One region of the Pseudomonas sp. GW456-E7 genome, then DNA from elsewhere that is predicted to be linked to it. Evidence: predicted binding sites of a transcription regulator. Region 1 holds the regulator's gene; the other holds the start of a gene.

Region 1 (4,432 bases):
AGCCCGGACAGGCTGGTCGGTACCCTGGAGCGCCCGGTCATTGCTCCGCGCATCTGGTTGTTCGTGTTTGCCATCATCGCCCACAACATCCCGGAAGGCATGGCGGTCGGTGTTTCTGCCGGCGGCGGCATGCCTGAAGCCGACAGCCTGGCCATGGGCATTGCCTTGCAGGACGTGCCGGAAGGGCTGGTCATCGCCTTGGTACTGGCCGGGGCAGGGATGTCCCGGGTCAAGGCGTTCCTGATCGGTGCCGCATCAGGGTTGGTCGAGCCGGTGTTCGCGCTGTTGTGTGCCTGGCTTGTGAGCCTGGCCGAGCTGCTGCTGCCTTTGGGGTTGGCACTGGCGGCAGGGGCGATGTTGCTGGTGGTGACCCACGAAGTCATTCCCGAATCGCGCCGCAATGGTCATGACAAGCTTGCCAGCCTCGGGCTGCTGATGGGGTTCTGTTTGATGATGGTGATGGATACGGCGCTGGCCTGAACAGATCGCAGCCCTGTAGGAGCTGCCGAAGGCTGCGATCTTTTGATCTTGATCTTGTCCTTATTCGCCTTCGTCGAAGAAGTTGTTGATCAACGCTACCAGCGCTTCCAGGGCTTCCTGTTCCTGCTCGCCTTCTGTGCTCAAGTGGATCGTGGTGCCTTTGCCGGCGGCCAGCATCATCATCGCCATGATGCTTTTGCCATCGACCATGGACTCTGGTGTTCGACCGGCCCGGATCTGGCACGGGAACTGACCCGCGACCCCAACGAATTTTGCAGACGCCCGGGCATGCAGACCCAGCTTGTTGATGATTTCGATTTCCAGAGCAGGCATCGCGATGTGAATCCTTTAGCTGAGGTCGCGGTGGCGAACCTGGACGTTCTTCAGGGTTTTTTGCAGCACCTGCCCCAGACGCTCGGTCAGGTAGACGGAGCGGTGATGTCCGCCAGTGCAGCCAATGGCAATGGTGACGTAGGCGCGGTTGCTGGCGGCAAAACGAGGCAGCCACTTTAACAGGTATGTGGAAATGTCCTGGAACATCTCTTCGACATCCGGCTGTGCCGCCAGGTATTCGGCAACCGGTTGATCGAGCCCGGACTGCTCGCGTAATTCCGGTTTCCAGTAAGGGTTGGGCAGGCAACGCACATCGAACACCAGGTCGGCGTCCACCGGCATGCCACGCTTGAACCCGAAGGACTCCACCAGGAACGCAGTCCCCGGCTCAGGCTGATTCAACAGGCGCAGTTTGATGGCGTCGCGCAGCTGGTACAGGTTCAGGCTGGTGGTGTTGATCTTGAGGTCGGCGAGGTCGGCAATCGGCCCGAGCAGCACGCTTTCAACGTTGATGGCTTCGGCCAGCGAGCGGTTGGCGTTGGTCAGGGGGTGGCGTCGGCGGGTTTCCGAGAAGCGCTTGAGCAAGGTTTCTTCGTCGGCGTCCAGGTACAGGACATCGCACTGGATGTGGCGGCTGCGGACTTCTTCGAGCAGTTCGGGGAAGCGTGACAGGTGGCTGGGCAGGTTGCGGGCGTCAATGGAAACGGCCACCAGCGGTTGCATCAGCTCGGTATGAATCAACGCTCGTTCGGCCAGTTCCGGCAGCAGGCCGGCAGGCAGATTGTCGATGCAGTAGTAGCCGTTGTCCTCAAGAACATTGAGGGCGGTGCTTTTACCCGAGCCGGAACGGCCACTGACGATGATCAAGCGCATGATTACTGACCGTTTTGCTCGTCCAGGACAACCTGATACAAGGCTTCGTTGCTTGCGGCATTACGCAGTTTTTCGCGAACGTCCTTGCGGTCGAGCATGCTGGCGATCTGTCGCAGCAGCTCAAGGTGCGCATCGGTAGCGGCTTCCGGGACCAGCAGAACGAACAGCAGGTCAACCGGCGCGCCGTCGATGGCGTCGAAATCGATAGGGGCGTCCAGGTGCATCAATGCACTGATGGGCGATACACAACCCTTGAGACGGCAGTGTGGAATAGCGATGCCGTTGCCAAAACCGGTGGAGCCGAGTTTTTCACGGGCAATCAGCGCCTCGAAGACATCTTGCATCTCCAGAGCCGGCACTTCGCGGGCGATCAGATTGGCAATTTGTTCGAGGGCTTTCTTTTTACTGCCGCCCGGCACGTTCACGAGGGAACGGCCGGGGGTCAGGATACTTTCAAGTCGGATCATGGGTTGGGAGTGTTAACGACCGGTTGCGCCCTGAAGGAGGCTCTGGGTCTTTTCCTTATGCTTTTTGAGTTGTTTATCCAGCTTGTCGGTGAGTGCATCGATCGCAGCGTACATATCGGTATGTTCCGCATTGGCGACCACTTCATTCCCGGGAATATGCAGCGTGGCTTCGATTTTCTGCTTCAGCTTCTCGACGGTCATCGTGACCTGCACGTTAGTGATCTTGTCGAAATGTCGCTCCAATCGTTCGAGTTTTTCGCCGATGTAGGTGCGAAGAGGTTCGGTCACTTCCAGTTGGTGTCCACTGATGTTGACTTGCATACAGCTTCTCCTTCGTTGCCAGTGCATAAAGCGGTAGACCAGATGATCTACCACTGGAACGCTGTGGCGTGGCTCTACATCAACCGCTTGCGTTCGCTCGAAGGCGCGATCCCTAGGGATTCGCGGTACTTGGCGACGGTGCGGCGAGCCACCTGAATGCCTTGTGCCTCCAGTAAACCAGCGATCTTGCTGTCACTCAACGGCTTTTTCTGATTTTCCGCGGCAACCAGTTTTTTGATGATCGCCCGGATCGCCGTGGACGAGCATTCGCCGCCTTCGGAGGTGCTTACGTGACTGGAGAAAAAGTATTTCAGTTCATAGATGCCCCGGGGGGTGTGCATGAACTTCTGGGTGGTCACCCGTGAAATCGTCGACTCATGCATGCCGACCGCTTCGGCGATGTCATGCAGGACCAGCGGCTTCATGGCTTCGTCGCCATATTCGAGGAACCCGCGCTGATGCTCCACGATCTGGGTGGCAACCTTCATCAGGGTTTCATTGCGGCTCTGCAGGCTCTTGATGAACCAGCGGGCCTCCTGCAACTGATTGCGCATGAACGTGTTGTCGGCGCTGGTATCGGCGCGGCGCACAAAGCCGGCGTACTGGGCGTTGACCCGCAGCCGTGGCACCGACTCCTGATTCAGCTCCACCAGCCAGCGCTCGTTGTCCTTGCGTACGATAACGTCAGGAACGACGTACTCGGCTTCGGTGGACTCGATCTGCGAGCCCGGGCGCGGGTTGAGGCTCTGGACCAGCTCTATGACCTGGCGCAGCTCATCTTCCTTGAGCTTCATGCGGCGCATCAACTGGCTGTAGTCGCGGCTGCCCAGCAGGTCGATGTAATCGGTGACAAGGCGCTTGGCTTCGGCCAGCCAAGGGGTCTTGGCGGGCAACTGACGCAATTGCAGCAACAGGCATTCGCCCAGGTTGCGTGCGCCTATGCCGGCCGGCTCGAATTGCTGGATGCGGTGCAGGACGGCTTCGATTTCGTCCAGTTCGATGTCCAGTTCCGGATCGAAGGCTTCGAGGATTTCCTCGAGGGTTTCGTCCAGATAGCCCTGATTGTTGATGCAGTCGATCAGGGTCACGGCGATCAGGCGATCGGTGTCGGACATCGGGGCCAGGTTCAGTTGCCACAGCAAGTGGCTTTGCAGGCTTTCACCGGCCGAGGTGCGGGTGGTGAAGTCCCACTCGTCATCGTCATTGCTGGGCAGGCTGCTGGCGCTGGTCTGGTAAACGTCTTCCCACGCGGTGTCGACGGGGAGTTCGTTGGGGATGCGCTCGTTCCAGTCACCCTCATCGAGGTTATCAACCGTCGGGGCACTTTCCTGGTAGGAGGGTTCCTGGATATCGGTGTTGGGCTTTTGTTCGGCGTTGTCGGCCAAGGGGTCGGAATTGTCGAAGTCGTCGCCTTCTTCCTGGCGTTCGAGCATCGGATTGGACTCCAGGGCCTCCTGGATTTCCTGTTGCAGGTCCAGGGTCGACAATTGGAGCAGGCGGATGGCCTGTTGCAGCTGAGGTGTCATCGTCAGCTGCTGGCCCATTCTCAAGACTAGCGATGGTTTCATGGCAGGGGCTTAACACCTTATTCGCCGGCGCACATGCGCCATCCACTACAGGGCGCCGGGGCGCCAAACATAAGCAAATTATATGCCTGAAACTGAAGGATTTGCCTAGAGCGCTGTAACAATAAAAAACTATAAATTTGTGTTGCGGTGCTGCCCGTATTGGGGGATGAACACGCTGGTTTGCATGAGGCACCGATGAATCGCGAGACGGGTGCCCGGGCGGCTGCCTGGGCACGGCTCAGCGTTTACAGGCGGAACTCATGGCCCAGGTACACTTCCTTCACCAGGTCATTGGCCAGGATGGTCTCTGCATCACCTTCGGCGATCAACTGACCGTCATTGACGATATAGGCGGTTTCACAGATATCCAGGGTTTCACGAACGTTGTGG
Region 2 (4,432 bases), on a different contig from region 1:
CGGCGCATCACCGCCGTCGTCTTCAGCGACGTCTTCCGCCGCTGCTTCCAGACCTTCTTCGGTTTCGTCGTCGTCGCCTACTTCGAGGTCGTCGTTTTCCAGATCATCGTCGCTCATGTTCTACCTCATGACTTGCGAAAAGCAGATTAGTTATAGCCCAGCTTTGCCCTCTGTCGAAGGCTGCCGGAAAAAAATCAACAGCCGCTGCTGACCAGCGGTTATGCCTCTTCACCGTGCACGGTGGCGAGGACTTTACGGGCACCGCCATGATCGCGGTGCTCGCCCAGGTAAACGCCTTGCCAGGTTCCCAACGCCAGCCGGCCTGCCGAAATCGGCAAACAGAGCTGACAGCCAAGCACGCTGGCCTTGAAGTGCGCCGGGAGGTCGTCCTGGCCTTCGTCGTTATGCTCATAGCCGTCTGTTCCTTGTGGGATCAGACGATTGAAAAACCGTTCGAAGTCGCGACGTACCGCCGGATCGGCGTTCTCGTTGATGGTCAACGACGCCGAGGTATGCTGCAGCCACAAGTGCAACAGACCGACCCGACACGCCTTGAGTTCAGGCAGGCCGGCGAGTAACTCGTCCGTTACCAGGTGAAAGCCTCGGGGCCTCGCCCGCAAGGTAATCAGAGTCTGTTGCCACATACAGTTCTCCGCACGTTCGGGGCGCATTCTAGCGCGCTCTGGGAAAAAACAAAGGCCCTAATATTCCTTCAATCATGTAAGCCATCGACCGCACAAAAACACCCGACGTAAACATCTTAAAACCTGTAGGAAAAAACCTTCCAGCTCACCCTGCAATGACAAATTTCAGACAAAAAAATGCCCGGCAAGCCGGGCAAGTTTTTTATGCGCGTGCTTACAAGTTGTAGCCGCGTTCGTTGTGAAGCGCCAGATCGATGCCGACCGCCTCTTCTTCTTCATTGATGCGCAGACCCATGACCGCATCCAGCACCTTGAGGATGATGTACGTGGCGATCGCGGTGTAGATCACCGTGAAACCTACGCCTTTGCACTGAATCCACACTTGTGCGGCGATGTCGGTCACGGTGCCGAAGCCACCCAGGGACGGCGCGGCGAACACACCGGTCAGGATTGCGCCGAGAATACCGCCGATACCGTGTACGCCGAAGGCGTCCAGGGAGTCGTCATAGCCGAGCTTGCGTTTCAGGGTGGTGGCGCAGAAGAAGCACACCACGCCAGCCGCCAGACCGATGACCAGCGCGCCCATCGGGCCAACGGTGCCGGCAGCCGGGGTAATTGCCACCAGACCGGCAACCACGCCCGAAGCGATGCCCAGTGCGCTAGGTTTGCCATGGGTGACCCACTCGGCAAACATCCAGCCCAGCGCAGCAGCGGCAGTCGCGATTTGCGTCACCAGCATCGCCATACCGGCGGTGCCGTTGGCCGCAGCGGCGGAACCGGCGTTGAAACCGAACCAGCCGACCCACAGCATGGCCGCGCCCATCAGGGTATAACCGAGGTTGTGCGGTGCCATCGGCGTGGTCGGGAAGCCCTTGCGCTTGCCCAGCACCAGGCAGGCAATCAGACCGGCCACACCGGCGTTGATGTGCACCACGGTGCCGCCGGCGAAGTCCAGAACGCCCCAGTCCCACATCAGGCCGCCGTTACCGGACCAGACCATGTGCGCAATCGGCGCGTAAACCAGGGTGAACCAGATGCCCATGAAGACCAGCATCGCGGAGAACTTCATCCGCTCGGCGAAGGCACCGACGATCAGCGCCGGCGTGATGATGGCGAAGGTCATCTGGAAGGTGATGAACACCGCTTCAGGGAACAGCGCCGCAGGACCGGTCAGGCTAGCTGGCGTGACACCGGCCAGGAATGCCTTGCCCATGCCGCCGAAGAACGAGTTGAAGTTGACGACGCCCTGCTCCATGCCGGTGGTGTCGAACGCGATGCTGTAGCCATAGATGACCCACAGGACGCTGATCAGACCGGTAATGGCGAAGCACTGCATCATCACGGAAAGAATGTTTTTCGACCGGACCATGCCGCCGTAGAACAGCGCGAGGCCGGGAATGGTCATGAACAGCACCAAGGCTGTAGAGGTCAACATCCAGGCAGTGTCGCCAGAGTTGAGGACCGGGGCCGCCACTTCGTCTGCCGCCAAAGCAAGGCTGGGCATTACGATGGACAACAGGGCTCCTAGCCCTGCGAATTTACGCAGAGTCATATTGTTTTCTCCTGGGGCGTTGGGTTTGTGGCGGCTTAGATAGCGTCGGTATCGGTTTCGCCGGTACGGATGCGAATCGCCTGTTCCAGATTGACCACGAAGATCTTGCCGTCACCGATCTTGCCGGTGTTGGCAGCCTTGGTGATGGCCTCGATTACCCGGTCCAGATCCTTGTCGTCGATGGCGACGTCGATCTTCACCTTGGGCAGGAAATCGACCACGTATTCCGCGCCGCGATACAGCTCGGTGTGCCCCTTCTGCCGGCCAAAGCCTTTGACTTCAGTGACGGTAATGCCCTGCACGCCGATCTCGGACAGCGACTCGCGTACGTCGTCCAGCTTGAACGGCTTGATGATGGCAGTGACTAGCTTCATGAAAACTCTCTCCCGAATTGGTGGACTTGCCCCAGGAAAACAAACCCGTCTCAAGTCTAAGCGCAGTGCCTGGCTTTGTAACGCATCGTCGGCCTTACCTGCCCGTCCGACGCCAGCTAACCGCTCCTTGCGAAGCACTCCCCGTGATTCGCCTGGCGCACTGCATTCGTCACAGCGACTGCATCAGTGCATGGGTCACCAGCATCTAAGCAGAAAGCTTGCCATCTCCACAAAACTGACTGTTTTCAAGTCTTTACCGGCGGATGGCGGATACTTCGCGACAACACCCGGCACGTTACGCACAACAACGGTGCGACGCCGCCCGTCCCGATGCGCGAAAACCGTGCACCCTTTGCCCGCGCAAATGACTATAGACACTGCGTGATACACTGCCCGTCATTGTTTCCAGGACATTGCCCATGCTCGCGCCAAAAGACTTCCTCGACGCCCTGACCGGCACCGCCTCCCGCCTCTTCAGCGGTGACACCCCCCTGCCGAAAGCCGAAATCGAAAGCCAGTTCAAAATGTTGCTGCAGAGCGGCTTCAGCAAGCTGGATCTGGTGAGCCGGGAAGAGTTCGATAGCCAGATGGTTGTACTGGCACGCACGCGGGCGCGGCTGGAGGCTCTTGAAACGAAGGTCGCGGAGATGGAAGCGAAGCTCAACCCGCCAACCGAGTAACCCATCAATCCCGCTTTGAAACACAGCCCCCTGTAGGAGCTGCCGAAGGCTGCGATCTTTTGATCCCAAGCCCCGCAAAAATCCCGGCAACGTCCTACAAACATCACACCGCCGTCCGATTGCGTCGCCAGGTATCCGGTCTCTAAGCTCATCCCCGCTGAATGTTCAGCACTGGGTTTGGCGACCTGAATAGCATGTGACGCACAGTGACCACGTTCGATATCGGGCATTTTCCCTTTCGAATTATGGCGGCTGGGCGTGGGAGACCTTCGGGTCTGCCGGTTTTTCGCATGCACCGGTTCGCCAACCCGCGCACAGCTGCCACCCTTATTGTTTGGCGACGATAAGCGGCAGTGTCCTTCATGCGATTTTGGGTACTACAACATGGACGAAAACTATCTAACACCTCACATCTTCACCCGCCACAAACTCCACCTCCACGCCCTCCTCCTGCAAAACCAACCCTGGTTCAGCGCCCGCGACCTCGGCCGATTACTACGCATCCATCTCAACGACCGCCAACTCCGAAAACTCGACCCCGACCAATACCAAACCACCCAAACCCTCATCCACGGTCACATCGAAAACACCCTGCTGATCAGCGAATCCGGTGTCTACGCCATGCTCGTCTACCACTACTGCCCCGAATACCGAGCCTTGCGTGAATGGCTCACCCACGAAGTCGTCCCCGCCCTGCGGGACGCCCAACACCCCACCACAACCGAACGCCCACAACTGAGCCTGCTCAATTGGCCGGAAATGTCGTTGAGCCTGCTGCACTGGAATAACCAGCCGTGGATTCGGTTGCAGGACGTGCCGCAGATGCTGCCTGACCACGAACGACCACAGCATGCGGTGAGCGAGCCGTGGTGGAGGCGAGCTTCGCGGGTACTGCAACCGCGCTGAGCCCAAAGAAGTCACTCATGTGGCACCCACCCTGTGCAGAAACAGACCGAGCGGTGAATGACCTGTGGCGAGGGAGCTTGCTCCCGTTGGGTCGCGAAGCGGCCCCAAAAGAGGGACGGCTACGCCGTCCAACGGGAGCAAGCTCCCTCGCCACAGGGTGGTGACTGTCGGTCTCGCAACATCCGGTGAATGTTTGCCGCCCCAGCCACCACACCGCAACGCCCTCCCACGACTACCCTTCAAAAACCCGCAGGAAGCGGCCCCCATTTAGCTCAA

The links. The regulator sigma-54, encoded in region 1, starts transcription at its own class of promoters, with help from an activator protein. The targets are predictions, from matches to a motif close to ANTGGCATNNANNTTGCTNT.
Region 2: a site for sigma-54 is predicted at 2,777-2,796, ahead of glnK (P-II family nitrogen regulator). Genes of this name have one in related genera too.

Annotation. Positions count from the first base shown of each region.
Region 1 is NZ_JBWKZB010000033.1:69,230-73,661, reverse strand. Features, by position in the region: gene AC07YV_RS20395 (ZIP family metal transporter) at 1-480, shown strand, start outside; gene AC07YV_RS20390 (HPr family phosphocarrier protein) at 541-813, opposite strand; gene rapZ (RNase adapter RapZ) at 829-1,686, opposite strand; gene ptsN (PTS IIA-like nitrogen regulatory protein PtsN) at 1,689-2,153, opposite strand; gene hpf (ribosome hibernation-promoting factor, HPF/YfiA family) at 2,166-2,474, opposite strand; gene AC07YV_RS20370 (RNA polymerase factor sigma-54) at 2,549-4,042, opposite strand; gene lptB (LPS export ABC transporter ATP-binding protein) at 4,288-4,432, opposite strand, start outside.
Region 2 is NZ_JBWKZB010000004.1:8,955-13,386, reverse strand. Features, by position in the region: gene sutA (dormancy-specific transcriptional regulator SutA) at 1-117, opposite strand, end outside; gene AC07YV_RS04215 (secondary thiamine-phosphate synthase enzyme YjbQ) at 219-644, opposite strand; gene AC07YV_RS04210 (ammonium transporter) at 859-2,196, opposite strand; gene glnK (P-II family nitrogen regulator) at 2,232-2,570, opposite strand; gene AC07YV_RS04200 (accessory factor UbiK family protein) at 2,990-3,250, shown strand; gene AC07YV_RS04195 (BRO-N domain-containing protein) at 3,635-4,156, shown strand.